3 regions of the Savagea faecisuis genome follow, and region 3 is predicted to be linked to each of the others. Evidence: riboswitches for the same ligand, from Rfam matches in the RefSeq annotation. Region 3 holds a riboswitch; each other region holds the start of a gene.
What was found. A riboswitch is a leader RNA that binds a small molecule or an ion and turns the genes downstream of it on or off. The one in region 3 is predicted to bind S-adenosylmethionine.
Positions count from the first base shown of each region.

Region 1: linked by a shared signal. The riboswitch ahead of ACFQ0V_RS07085 (hypothetical protein) and the one ahead of metA (homoserine O-acetyltransferase MetA) in region 3 are both predicted to bind S-adenosylmethionine.
Region 2: linked by a shared signal. The riboswitch ahead of ACFQ0V_RS00245 (O-acetylhomoserine aminocarboxypropyltransferase/cysteine synthase family protein) and the one ahead of metA (homoserine O-acetyltransferase MetA) in region 3 are both predicted to bind S-adenosylmethionine.

Region 1 is NZ_JBHTJF010000022.1:457,527-461,816, forward strand. It holds gene lepA (translation elongation factor 4) at 1-1,402, shown strand, start outside; SAM riboswitch class I at 1,586-1,688, shown strand; gene ACFQ0V_RS07085 (hypothetical protein) at 1,747-2,004, shown strand; gene ACFQ0V_RS07090 (hypothetical protein) at 2,001-2,414, opposite strand; gene ACFQ0V_RS07095 (hypothetical protein) at 2,527-3,048, shown strand; gene hemW (radical SAM family heme chaperone HemW) at 3,145-4,275, shown strand.
Region 2 is NZ_JBHTJF010000001.1:43,298-47,587, reverse strand. It holds gene ACFQ0V_RS00250 (YitT family protein) at 143-1,030, shown strand; gene ACFQ0V_RS00245 (O-acetylhomoserine aminocarboxypropyltransferase/cysteine synthase family protein) at 1,069-2,355, opposite strand; SAM riboswitch class I at 2,462-2,567, opposite strand; gene ACFQ0V_RS00240 (glycerol-3-phosphate acyltransferase) at 2,718-3,344, shown strand; gene ACFQ0V_RS00235 (MBL fold metallo-hydrolase) at 3,383-4,290, opposite strand, start outside.
Region 3 is NZ_JBHTJF010000022.1:12,983-17,272, forward strand. It holds gene ACFQ0V_RS04805 (cytochrome ubiquinol oxidase subunit I) at 1-440, shown strand, start outside; gene ACFQ0V_RS04810 (AbrB/MazE/SpoVT family DNA-binding domain-containing protein) at 482-757, opposite strand; gene ACFQ0V_RS04815 (YitT family protein) at 898-1,761, shown strand; SAM riboswitch class I at 1,818-1,917, shown strand; gene metA (homoserine O-acetyltransferase MetA) at 1,972-2,880, shown strand; gene ACFQ0V_RS04825 (NAD(P)-dependent malic enzyme) at 3,093-4,290, opposite strand, start outside.

The DNA.
Region 1 (4,290 bases), 440 kb from region 3:
GATTGATTTACCTGCAGCAGACCCGGAGCGCGTGAAGCAAGAAGTGGAAGATGTTATCGGACTTGACGCATCGGAAGCGGTTCTTGCATCAGCGAAAGCAGGCATCGGAATTGAAGATATTTTAGAACAAGTTGTTGAAAAGGTTCCAGCCCCACAAGGCGACCCTGCCGCACCGTTAAAAGGCTTAATTTTCGACTCGCACTATGACCCGTATAAAGGGGTTATCGTATATTTACGAATCATCGACGGAACGGTGAAACCAGGAGATAAAATCCGCATGATGGCGACAGGCAAAGAGTTCGAAGTCGTTGAAACGGGGGTCTTCACACCGCATGCGACAAATCGCGATGAATTGACAGTAGGAGACGTCGGATATTTATCGGCGGCGATCAAAAATGTCGGAGATACACAAGTCGGGGATACTGTCACACATGTTGAAAACCCGACAGAAGAACCGCTAGACGGATACCGTCGTATGAATCCGATGGTCTTCTGTGGACTATATCCGATCGATACGTCAAAATATGTCGATTTGCGTGAAGCGCTAGAAAAATTAGAGTTAAACGACTCAGCATTAGAATATGAAGCGGAAACGTCACAAGCGCTCGGTTTTGGATATCGCTGTGGATTTTTAGGTTTGCTCCATATGGAAATTATTCAAGAGCGTATTGAGCGTGAATTCGGCATCGACCTCATTACGACAGCACCATCTGTTATTTACAATGTTGTCACAACAGACGGCGAACAATTGAAAGTCGATAACCCATCATTCATGCCAGAACAACAAAAAGTAGACTATGTGGAAGAACCATATGTGAAAGCATCGATTATGGTTCCAGAAACGTATGTCGGCGCTGTAATGGAACTTTGCCAACAAAAACGCGGAAACTTCATGACGATGGATTATTTAGATGCAACACGTGTCAACGTCATTTATGAATTACCGCTCGCAGAAATTGTTTACGACTTCTTCGATCAATTGAAATCACAAACGAAAGGGTACGCATCGTTAGACTATGAAATGATCGGATACAAACCTTCTAAACTTGTGAAGATGGATATTTTATTAAACGGGGAAAAAGTCGACGCATTGAGCTTCATCGTACACCGTGACTTCAGCTACGAGCGCGGAAAAGCAATCGTTGAAAAATTGCGCGAACTCATCCCACGTCAACAATTCGAAGTGCCTGTCCAAGCGGCAATCGGACAAAAAATCGTCGCACGCTCGACGATTAAATCCCTCGGTAAAAACGTCTTAGCAAAATGTTACGGTGGTGACATTTCACGTAAGCGTAAATTGTTAGAAAAACAAAAAGAAGGTAAGAAACGAATGAAACAAGTCGGTTCTGTCGAGATCCCTCAAGAAGCATTCATGGCTGTCTTGAAAATGGATGAAGATTAAATCGATGTTCCCCTCCGCATATTGCGTGAGGGGATTTTTTTGTTTGAATTTGTTCCCTCCAGAAAGACATTTTTTTATTTTCAAACAAAAACGCTTTACTATCAATGTTTCTTGTGTTTTGTAGGAAGACTACTCTTGACAAAGTATTCAAACTATTTTAAGATGTAGTTAATTAAATGAAATTCCTTATCAAGAGCAGGGGAGGAACTGGTCCTACGATCCTGCGGCAACCACCTATGAAAGGGAACGGTGCTAATTCCAGCAAGCTTAGCTTGAGAGATGAGGAAGAGTGCGCTGAAATACTATCAACCTCTCTTCCTACAACGGAAAGAGAGGTTTTTACTATGACAACATATGTAGAACAACGAGAAATTGAGACACGAGTAGAAGAAATAGCAGAGCAGGTGGAACTCCTTAAAATTTATTTCGGAGCCTTTCGCACGGATATTTTATACGGTGACCATGCGAGCGCGTTTTGGAAAGCGTGGCAAACGCAAAAAGATGAATGGTTGGAAGTCGAGTTAGACGACGGTCAAATCCATTATTATAAACGCTCGACGATTCAACGTGTCGATTGTTTCGGTGCTGTAGCGAATGATTAAGTCGACACAATCACGTAAAGCCGACGTTCTTCTTTTTTATAAAGCGCGATCAAATGCTCATACCGGTCGTGTTGCAAATGTTCATACACATCGCCTACTTCCGCTTCGATCGTAAAGAACGTAGGAATTTGTGTTAAAACGGCATCGATATGAAAATTTGCATCTGTCACACCTTCCGCATCTAGCGTAGAAAATAAGGACGGAAACGAAACGTCTTCGTCATACGAGTAGACAGCGATTATTTGAAAGGGCGCTTTTTCGAAATGAACGATTTGCTCGGTCGTATAATTTTTAGGTAAATGGACATTGAAGCGCCTCTCGTATTCTGGGAATGGAGAACGCGTCGTATTGAAATAAAATAGCAGTCCAATCAATGTTAAAACAGTAAGTAATCCTATACTTTTTTTCAAGGAACATACTCCTTTCAATCGATGATGTTCGTTAAGTTGTGAACTGAATTTCGTACACTTTTCACATTTCTCCTTTAAGATTCGTGTAATTGAACAATATTGGAGGAGTTGGATGAGAAAACGATTATTCGTGCTCTGTTTTGTAGCACTATTGACATTAGTAGGCTGTTCAAATGAATCGGCTTCAGAAGAAAGTGTAGACGTCGAACCAATTACGACGATCGAGCAATACAATCGCATGACTGAACAACAACTCGTCGATGCATTAGGAGAACCATTACAGAAAGAAGAGGTCGCTTGGACGACACCTTCGAACGGTCAACAAATTACATTGCATCAATGGAATTACGAATTAGATACGATTCCGGTGACTTTTTTCATCGTGGATGATGAAGTCGTTCGTTTAAACTATTATATCGCACAATGGGACGAAACATTACAAGCAAATGATGCGGAACAACTTATGGCGTATTTATCAGTTGAGCCAGAAGGAGAAGAATACCGCATCCGTGTTGATAATGAAAAAAATATGCAAATCGCATGGCCAAAGCCAACGATTGACGAAATTTATGCAAAACATCAACGTGGTGACATTCAAGAGATTCGAATTACGTACGATATGACACCATTTTAATTTGTACAAATATTAAAAATCGACTACAATTAAAGAACGAAATGTGAAAAGAGGGCGCTTCTTGCCCTCTTTTTTGCATGGATTGGAGGGATGGACATGAGAGGATTGTATATTCATATCCCATTTTGTCATCAAATTTGTTTTTATTGTGATTTTAATAAAGTATTTTATGCGAACCAACCGGTCGATGCATATATTGAAGCGCTCGGTGTAGAATTGCAGCAATATGCGAAGTATGCGGGGGAACTCGAGACGGTATTTATCGGAGGAGGAACGCCTACCGCTTTAACGGTTGAACAATTGGACCGGCTACTCACATTGATTGAGCGTGTCGTCGATCCAAAGACGTTGCGCGAATATACGATTGAAGCGAATCCGGATGAATTGACGCGTGAAAAATTACAATTATTATACGCGCGTGGTGTGCATCGTTTAAGTATCGGTGTGCAAAGTTTCAACGATGAATTATTGAAAAAAATCGGCCGGACACATAGCGCACATCACGTGGAAGAAGTGATTCAAACAGCGCGCGAAGTCGGTTTTGAAAACATAAGTATCGATTTAATTTATGCGCTGCCTGAACAGACGATGGACGACTGGAAAGAAACGGTTCGACGCGCTCTCGCCTTAGATCTTCCGCATTATTCTGCCTACAGCTTAATCATTGAACCGAAAACTCGTTTTTACAATTTAAAAAATAATGATCAATTAAAACTCGTCGATGCTTCAGTAGAAGGAGAAATGTTTACGTATGTGATGGAACAAATGGAGCGTGCCGGACGTATACAATATGAAGTGAGCAATTTCGCGCGTCCTGGAGCGGAATCGATTCACAATTTAATTTATTGGGAAAATGACGAATATGGAGGAGTCGGAGCGGGAGCGCATGGTTATCTCGACGGGGAACGCTATTCAAATATTGGACCGCTCACTCATTATTTAAAAGCGGTGGAAGCGGGAGAACGTCCTGTAAAAGATACGCATCAAGTAACTTTAGAGGAGCGTATGGAAGAAGAAATGTTTCTCGGTTTGCGTACGAGAAAAGGTGTCTCTTCTACACACTTCGAAAAGAAGTTCGGACAATCTTTACAAACGATTTACGGTTCTGTGCTCCAATTATTAATAGAAGATGGGTATATCGTCTATGAAGCAGAACATTATCGATTGACCGAAAAAGGTTTGTATAACGGAAATGATGTATTTGAACAGTTTTTACTCATGGAGTGAGCCTAATCGTTGACA
Region 2 (4,290 bases), on a different contig from region 3:
ACTTTTGAACCTATGTCTTTTTCAGGTGAACACATGCCGAAATTTCAAAAAATTCTCATTTATTTTACTTTTTTTATCTAACTGTTCTTTTACTTTTTTTATGCGATAATCGATTAACATTATATATAATAGGAGGGGTCTTATGTTTTTTATGGAGTCAAAACGGATTGGAACAGTCATTGTCGGAGCTTTATTAGTTGCAGTGGGGTTAAACTTCTTCCTCATTAATGCCAACGTCTACTCAAGTGGGTTCGCTGGTGTCGCACAATTGATTTCCACCGTCGCTCAACAGTTTTTAGGCCTCAACTGGGGAACCGGTGTTTTACTCCTTTTTCTCAACATTCCTGTATTAATTTTAGGCTGGTTTAAAGTAGGAAAAGGATTTACGATTTATAGTATTATTTCGGTCGGCTTTACGACATTCTTTCTAGAAATACTTCCTGTCATTTCTTTAACAGATGATATCATTTTAAATGCGGTAGCAGGAGGAACGTTAATCGGAGTCGGTATTGGAATTACGATGAAATTAGGTGCTTCTACAGGAGGTATGGATATCGTCGTCATGCTTCTCGCGCGCATTAAAGATCGCCCTGTCGGCATTTACTTTTTTGCGATGAACGCGGTCATCGTCTTCTGTGCGGGTCTGTTATTCGAACCAGCTAACGCATTGTATACGATGGTCGGCTTGTACTTAACGTCTAAAGTGATCGATGCGATTCATACGAGCCACGAAAAACTTACGGTCTTCATCATTACCGAAAATGGCGAAGCGTTACAAAAGGCCATTCATGAACGGATGGTGCGTGGTATTACGGTCATGCCTGCGATGGGTGCATATACGAAACGAGAAAAAGATATGCTGTATCTCGTCGTCACACGTTACGAGCTTTATGACTTAGAACAAATTATTAAAGAAATCGACCCGTTCGCTTTCACGAACGTCGTGCAAACGGTCAATGTGTTCGGCTTCTTCCGAAAAGAAGGCGAAAGCTTGCAAGAAATGGAAGCGAGACGATACGCTCAAAGCTAAAAAAGCGCTACGACTTTTACAGTCGCAGCGCTTTTCTTTTATTTCGATGTCGCTTTTTCGATCGCTTGATCTAAATCAGCGATAATGTCTTCAACCGATTCTAAACCGATTGATAAACGAATTAACTCTTCTGGGACTCCTGCTTTTTTCAAATCTTCTTCTGATAATTGTTGGTGAGTTGTCGAAGCTGGGTGAATGATCAATGACTTCGCATCTCCAACGTTTGCTACGTGTGAGAAGATTTCCACGTTATCGATGACGTCACGTCCTGCATCACGTCCTCCTTTAATACCGAAGACGACGATTGAACCGTAACCGTTTTTCAAATATTTTTTCGCTAAGTCATGAGATGGGTGATCTTCAAGACCTGGATATGTGACCCACTCGACTTGCGGATGGTTTTGTAAGTGCTTCGCTACTTTCAATGCGTTTTCGTTATGACGGTCAACGCGTAAGTGTAACGTTTCAAGACCTTGTAAGAAGTTGAATGCACTATCAGGATCGAGCGCTGGACCGAAGTCACGCAACAATTGAACGCGCAATTTCGTTGCAAATGCCGCTTGCGGTACGTCTACACCGTAACGAATGCCGTGATATGACTCATCCGGCTCTGTGAAGTAAGGGAAACGTCCTTGCGTCCAGTCAAATTTCCCTGCGTCTACAACGACACCACCGATTGTCGTACCGTGTCCACCGATCAATTTTGTCGCTGAATGGATGACGACGTCCGCTCCGTGCTCAATCGGATTCAAGCCGTATGGTGAAGGGAATGTATTGTCTACGAGCAATGGTAAGCCATTGTCATGTGCGATTTTTGCAATCGCTTCGATATCGAGAACGTGAAGCCCTGGATTACCGATCGTTTCAGCGAAAATTGCACGCGTCTTATCTGTAATTGCCGCTTCATACGCTTTCGGGTCCGTAACGTCCACTAATTTCACTGTAATGCCGTAGCGTGGAAGTGTCGTCGTGAATAAGTTATATGTACCTCCGTACAAGTTGCTCGCTGCGATAATTTCGTCTCCTGCACTCGCAATATTTAAAATTGAAAATGCGATAGCTGCCATTCCTGAAGAAAGAGCAACCGCTGCTGTTCCACCTTCTGCCTGTGCAACGCGGTCTTCAAAGACGCCCACTGTTGGGTTCATAATACGTGTATAAATGTTACCCGTTTCTTTTAAAGCGAATAAGTCTTGTGCGTGTTGTGAGTTTTTAAATACGTAAGATGTCGTGCGGTGAATAGGAACAGCAAGTGATCCTGTATTCGGGTCTGGTTCTTGTCCTGCGTGAAGTAAAATTGTTTCTTTGCCATAATTTTTTGTCATTGAAATTCCCTCCTAGTCATTGATGGAACGAGCTTTGGGGAGATTCAATCTAAATTGAAAACCCCCTTCTCAAAATAAGAAGAGGGTTGTAAGTTCTGTTCGCCTCCCCTTATCTTCCAGGTAGTCAAACCTGTAGGAAGTAGCACCTTTGTGAAATTTCACCGGTTGCCGGGCATCATAGGGCCTAGTCCCTCCGCCTCTCTGGATAAGAGTGTTGTTATGTCGTTTTCCATCTTGTGACATAGTATATAATTAAACCTTTTCGAAAGTCAAGAGAAATTATAAAATATTTAGAATATTGTTTTTTATTCACGTTTGAAGGCCTTATTTAGTATACTGAAAAGAAAAAGGAGGCGATTTTAATGCTTCTATGGAGTAGTATTGCGATTGTCCTCGGTTATTTATTCGGTTCCTTACACGGCTCAATCTTGGCAAGTCGCTTATCTGGGCGCAACTTAAAAGAACTCGGAACGAAAAATGCAGGCGCTTCAAATGCCTTTATCGAACTCGGAAAAGGATACGGCATATTAGTTGCTGTCGTCGATATCGCGAAAGGAGCGATTGCGATTGGGGTTATCGCATGGTTACTTCAGCAATTTTCGACTATTGAGACAGATTCATTATTTTTCTTTTATACACTCACTGGAACATTTGCCGTCATCGGTCATAACTTTTCCGTATGGATGAAATTTAACGGCGGAAAAGGAACGGCGACGATGATCGGTATGATGCTCGCTCTCGATTGGCATTGGGGGTTGTTTGCACTCGTCGCATTCCTCATCATTACGTGGTTAACTGACTATATCGTGATCGGTGGACTCATGTTGTATCTCGTTTTAATTGTCGAAACGTTAACGAAGCATTCCGTCCTAAGCTTTTGGGTCGCGCTCGGGCTGTTAGTCGTGATGATTTATCAACACCGAGAAAACTTTGAACGCATCCACTTAAAAACAGAAAAGCGCGTATCTGCTGCTTTTCGCTCGAAATAGAAATGGTCCGCCTCACGAATTTCGTGGGCGGACTTTTTTTAAGAGTGGTGAACCGCGCAACGGTTCGGACCAATCTCCAACTCTTGCCATTCTTCAATTGACGCTTCTTCCATACCGCGATTCAATTCTACAATACGTTCAAAGTTCGGTGGCTTCACAGAACTTGCTGAACGTTCTACTTGCGATAAAAATTCTTCTTTTGACGCTTCAAACATTTTCTCATTTTGCTGACGAATGGCACCTAACGTATTTCCGATGTAGCGACTTTCGTTCAACTCGGTTTTTAAATCGGCATAATGTCCCGGTAAGACGATGACATCATCTGCAATTTGAGCGACTTTCGATTGAACGGTATCGAATAAATCTTCCGCCCATTCGCGCACTTTATTCCCTAAATCTGGGCGACCGAGACCACTAACGAAAATCGTATCTCCCGAAAAGAGCAAGCGATCATTGACGAAAAATGAGACGCTTCCCGGTGTATGTCCAGGTGTTTTCACTGCGAGCACTTCTAACTTCACTTGCTCAAAGCGAATTTCATCATGATTTTCTAAAGGTTCAAAGTCGAACACTGCTCCTTCGCTTTTCATAATGTAATATTGTGCACCTGTTTCGTTTGCTAACATGCGCCCTCCTGAAATGTGGTCCGCATGTAAATGCGAGTCAACGATATGTGTAATGCGAGCACCGTGCTCTTTCGCAAAGTTTACATATACGTCTGTAAATCGTGCTGGGTCGACGACGAGTGCTTCCTCTCCTGAAATGACCATGTATGAGAGACAACCTTTTCCGATACGGATAAACTGGTAAACATCGACATCCTCATCTTCGTACACTTTAACAGGAGCTAACTCTTCACTCCACGTCTGCATACCACCTTGTAAATAAGAAACATCATACCCGAGCGGTTCAAGCAATTCCGCAGCGTACACGGACGAAATTTCTT
Region 3 (4,290 bases):
AAGATGAAGCGGAAAAACGTGAAGTACACAAAATGTCAAAACGTCTCGGAATTCAAACGATGTTCTGGACGACAGCTTTACAACTCGTAGCAGGTACTGCATTGCTAATGAGTTTCGAAAAAGAAGTAATGATGCTTTACATGGGTGAAGATGCTTTATTAACAGGTCTTTTACTCGGCTCGATTTTATTGACATTAGTATTGTTATTCTTCTTATACAAACTCGGCAAAACAGATTCGAAAGGCAATTTCAACGCTGTGATCATTACGTTCGTCATTATTTTAGTGTTCATGGGTTGGATGCGTCACGAATTGCGTGAAAGTTACTTACACGACTATATCGAGGCAAATCCACGTACGACAGAAAAAGTATTACCTGTTGTGGAAACAGAAGACGATGAAGAAGGTTTAGAAGTAGAGTTAGAAGAAGACGCAGAATAAAATAAAAGCGACTCACCTTGTACGAGGTGAGTCGCTTTTCATCATTTTGAGATTTTATTTTTTATTTCATCCATTAACATTTGAGCGCCGCGAGGACTTAAGTACATACCATTGGAAAGCTCGAAATTGTCTGGTGTAATTTCCCCTGTTAATACGCAAGCTTCATCGACTTCATATTTTCGTAAAATGACTTTATCTTCTTCTACGAAAATTTCCATCGGTACACCTTTCGTTAAATGTAAAGAAGTTCGCAATTCTTTAGGGATGACAATTCGCCCTAAATGGTCTACTTTTCTTACAATACCTAAACTACGCATAATTTCCATCTCCTTCTAAATGTATCATTAGTCAAGTATTTCCCTAAAAAATGGTCAGATAAACATTATGAAAACATATCGTTTCAAAAACATTATTTTGTTAGAATAGAAAGGATAGATAAGGAGGGAATTCAGTGAAACTGAAACAATTACAATCCAACCCGTGGTTAGACTATGCTCTTATTTTAATCGGTTCAACCCTTGTTGGTCTAGCATTTAACATTTTTCTATTGCCAGGTCGCATTGCGGCAGGTGGCGTATCGGGAATTAGTACGATTTTATATGAAATGTATCAATTCAATCCTGCATACGTCCAATGGATTATTAACGTTCCTCTCCTTATTTTAGCCATCGTTTTAGTCGGTCGAGATTTCAGTATTAAAACGATTGTCGGTACGGTATTTTTACCTTTCGTCATCTATTTAACGGATGGTTGGCATTTGGAGATGGACAATCCGTTGTTGAGTGCGATTTACGGAGGAATTTTACTCGGAGTAGGTCTCGGAATCGTCTACCGTGGAAACGGATCGACTGGAGGTACAGCGCTCATCGCGCAAATTTTAAAGCGTTATACGCGAATCTCCAGTGGCTTTTCGCAACTCATTGTCGACGGAGCAGTCGTCATTACGTCAGCATTCGTCTTTGACTTTGAATTGGCATTGTATGCGTTAATGAGTATTTATGTGACGAGTAAAGTAATTGATTTCGTGCAATTGCAGACGTCCCCAACGAAATTAGCGCTCATCATTACAGAAGAGCCAGAGCGTGTAGAACAAATCATTCAGTCTGAAATCGATCGGGGCTTTACGAAGGTTGATTCTATCGGAGGCTACACGAATGAAGAGAAAACGATGATTTTATCTGTTGTTGAACAATCGGAAGCGGTCTATTTAAAAAAGCTCATTCAATTGAACGAACCAGGTTCTTTTGTCGTCTTTTTGAACGCTTCAGAAATTATCGGTCGCGGGTTCACATTGGATAAATTTTACGTCGATCAAAAGTGAGCCGAACACTAGGATAACAGTTTAGGAACTGGTATAATGAGTACCAAATCAAATAAGTCTTATCAAGAGAAGTCGAGGGACGAGGCCCGTTGACGCTTCAGCAACCTACAGAATGCAAGGTGCTAATTCCTTACGGAGCAATCCGACCGATAAGAGAACGAAAACTCTCTTACATTGTAAGGGAGTTTTTTACATAAGGAGGAGAAAATTATGCCAATTACAATACCGAAAGCATTGCCTGCTCGTGAGAAGTTATTACAGGAGAAAATTTTCGTGATGGATGAAGAACGAGCATTCACCCAAGATATTCGCCCGTTAAATATTTTACTACTCAATTTAATGCCAGAAAAAGAAAAGACAGAACTTCAATTATTGCGCTTATTAGGGAATACGCCACTACAAGTGAATGTGACATTTTTAACGACCGCGACGTATGAATCGAAAAATGTCAGCAAAACGCATTTAGATACGTTTTACAATGTGTTTGATGAAATTAAAGACCGTAAATTTGACGGGATGATCATTACGGGAGCTCCGATTGAATTGATGGAATTTGAAGATGTTCAATATTGGGAAGAATTGACGGAAATTTATGAATGGTCAAAAACAAATGTGACGAGTTTGTTTAACATTTGCTGGGGAGCACAAGCGGCACTGTACCATTTTTACGATATCGATAAACACGAATTACCCGGGAAATGTACAGGTGTGTTTGATCATACGTTAATCGATCCGACGGAAGATATCGTGCGCGGATTTAACGACGTCTTTAAAGCACCTCATTCACGCTATACAGACGTAAAGGAAGACGATATTCTTAATCATCCTGAATTGAAATTGTTAGCGACGAGTGAAGAAGCAGGGGCGTTTTTAATCGCATCGAAAGATAAACGTCATTTAATGATGACAGGGCATTTAGAGTATGATGCGACGACATTGAAAGACGAGTATGAGCGTGATTTAGCGAAAGGTCCAGATGCACCGATGCCGAAACATTACTTCCCGAATGATGACCCGACGCAAGTGCCGCTCAATACGTGGCGCTCGCATACGCATTTAATTTTTTCGAATTGGTTGAACTACTACGTTTATCAAGAAACACCGTATCAGTGGGAATAAGAAAAGAGCAGTCTATGCGAGGGATGTTGGAGCGAAAATTCGTTCTAACATCCTTTTCTCTTCGTACTATAAAAGAGTATTGACAAGAAATAAGGCACTTTCCATTCGAAAACGAATAGAAAGTGCCTTATTGTTGTTTGAAAGAGTATTGAGTTATGAAAACGAAAGCTTTGCAACGCTCTCATATAGGATGTACAGTTTTCAAATGATGTTTATTTCGTTGCGTACATGACGCGGCATTGTTGAAGTTTGCTCACTCCTGTTTCAATCGCAGCGTTGCGGACTGCTTCTGCAACAGCTTGAACGACACGTGCATCGAATGGATCTGGAATGATATATTCTTCCGTTAAATCATCTTCATGAATGAGAGAAGAAATCGCATAAACTGCTGCACGTTTCATCGCATCGTTAATTTCTGTTGCACGTACGTCGAGTGCCCCGCGGAAAATTCCAGGGAAAGCGAGTACGTTATTCACTTGGTTCGGGTGATCCGAGCGACCTGTCGCGATGACACGCACGCCGTATTCTTTCGCAAGATCAGGTGAAATTTCTGGATTCGGATTTGCGAGACCGAAAATAATCGGATCTTCGTTCATTGAATCAATTAACGGTTTCGTTAATAAGTTTGCGACCGATACTCCGATGAAAATATCAGAACCTTTCATCGCGTCTTGAAGTGTTCCTTGTAACAATTTGCGGTTCGTTTGACGCGCGATTTTATGTTTAATCGGGTTCATCGAATGTTCGCGACCCTCGTAAATAATTCCTTGTGAATCACAGACGATAATGTTGTGGAAGTTTAAGTCGAGCAATAAACGGACGATCGCAACACCTGCTGCACCAGCTCCGTTGACGACAATTTTCACATCTTCCTCTTTTTTATCGACGAGTTTTAAAGCATTTAATAAGCCAGCTGCGACGACGATTGCCGTCCCGTGTTGATCGTCGTGGAAAATCGGAATGTTACATTCTTCTTTTAAACGATCTTCAATTTCGAAGCAACGCGGAGCTGAAATATCTTCTAAGTTAATTGCGCCAAATGTTGGTTCCATCGCTTTCACAGTTGCGACAATTTCATCCACACTTTTTGTATTTAAAGCAATTGGAAATGCATCGATATGAGCGAACTGCTTTAATAGTAAAGCTTTCCCCTCCATGACAGGCATAGATGCTTCTGGACCGATATCGCCGAGCCCGAGCACTGCTGTTCCATCTGTTACGACCCCTACTAAGTTCCCTTTGATCGTGTAGTCATATACCGATTGTGGATTTTCAAAAATCGCCATACTCGGCTCAGCGACCCCTGGTGAATACGCCAAACTTAAATCGTGACGATTGGAAAGAGATACTTTCGATACTGTTTCCATCTTTCCGTGAAAACGTCCGTGCATTTCTAAAGAGTTTTTGAAT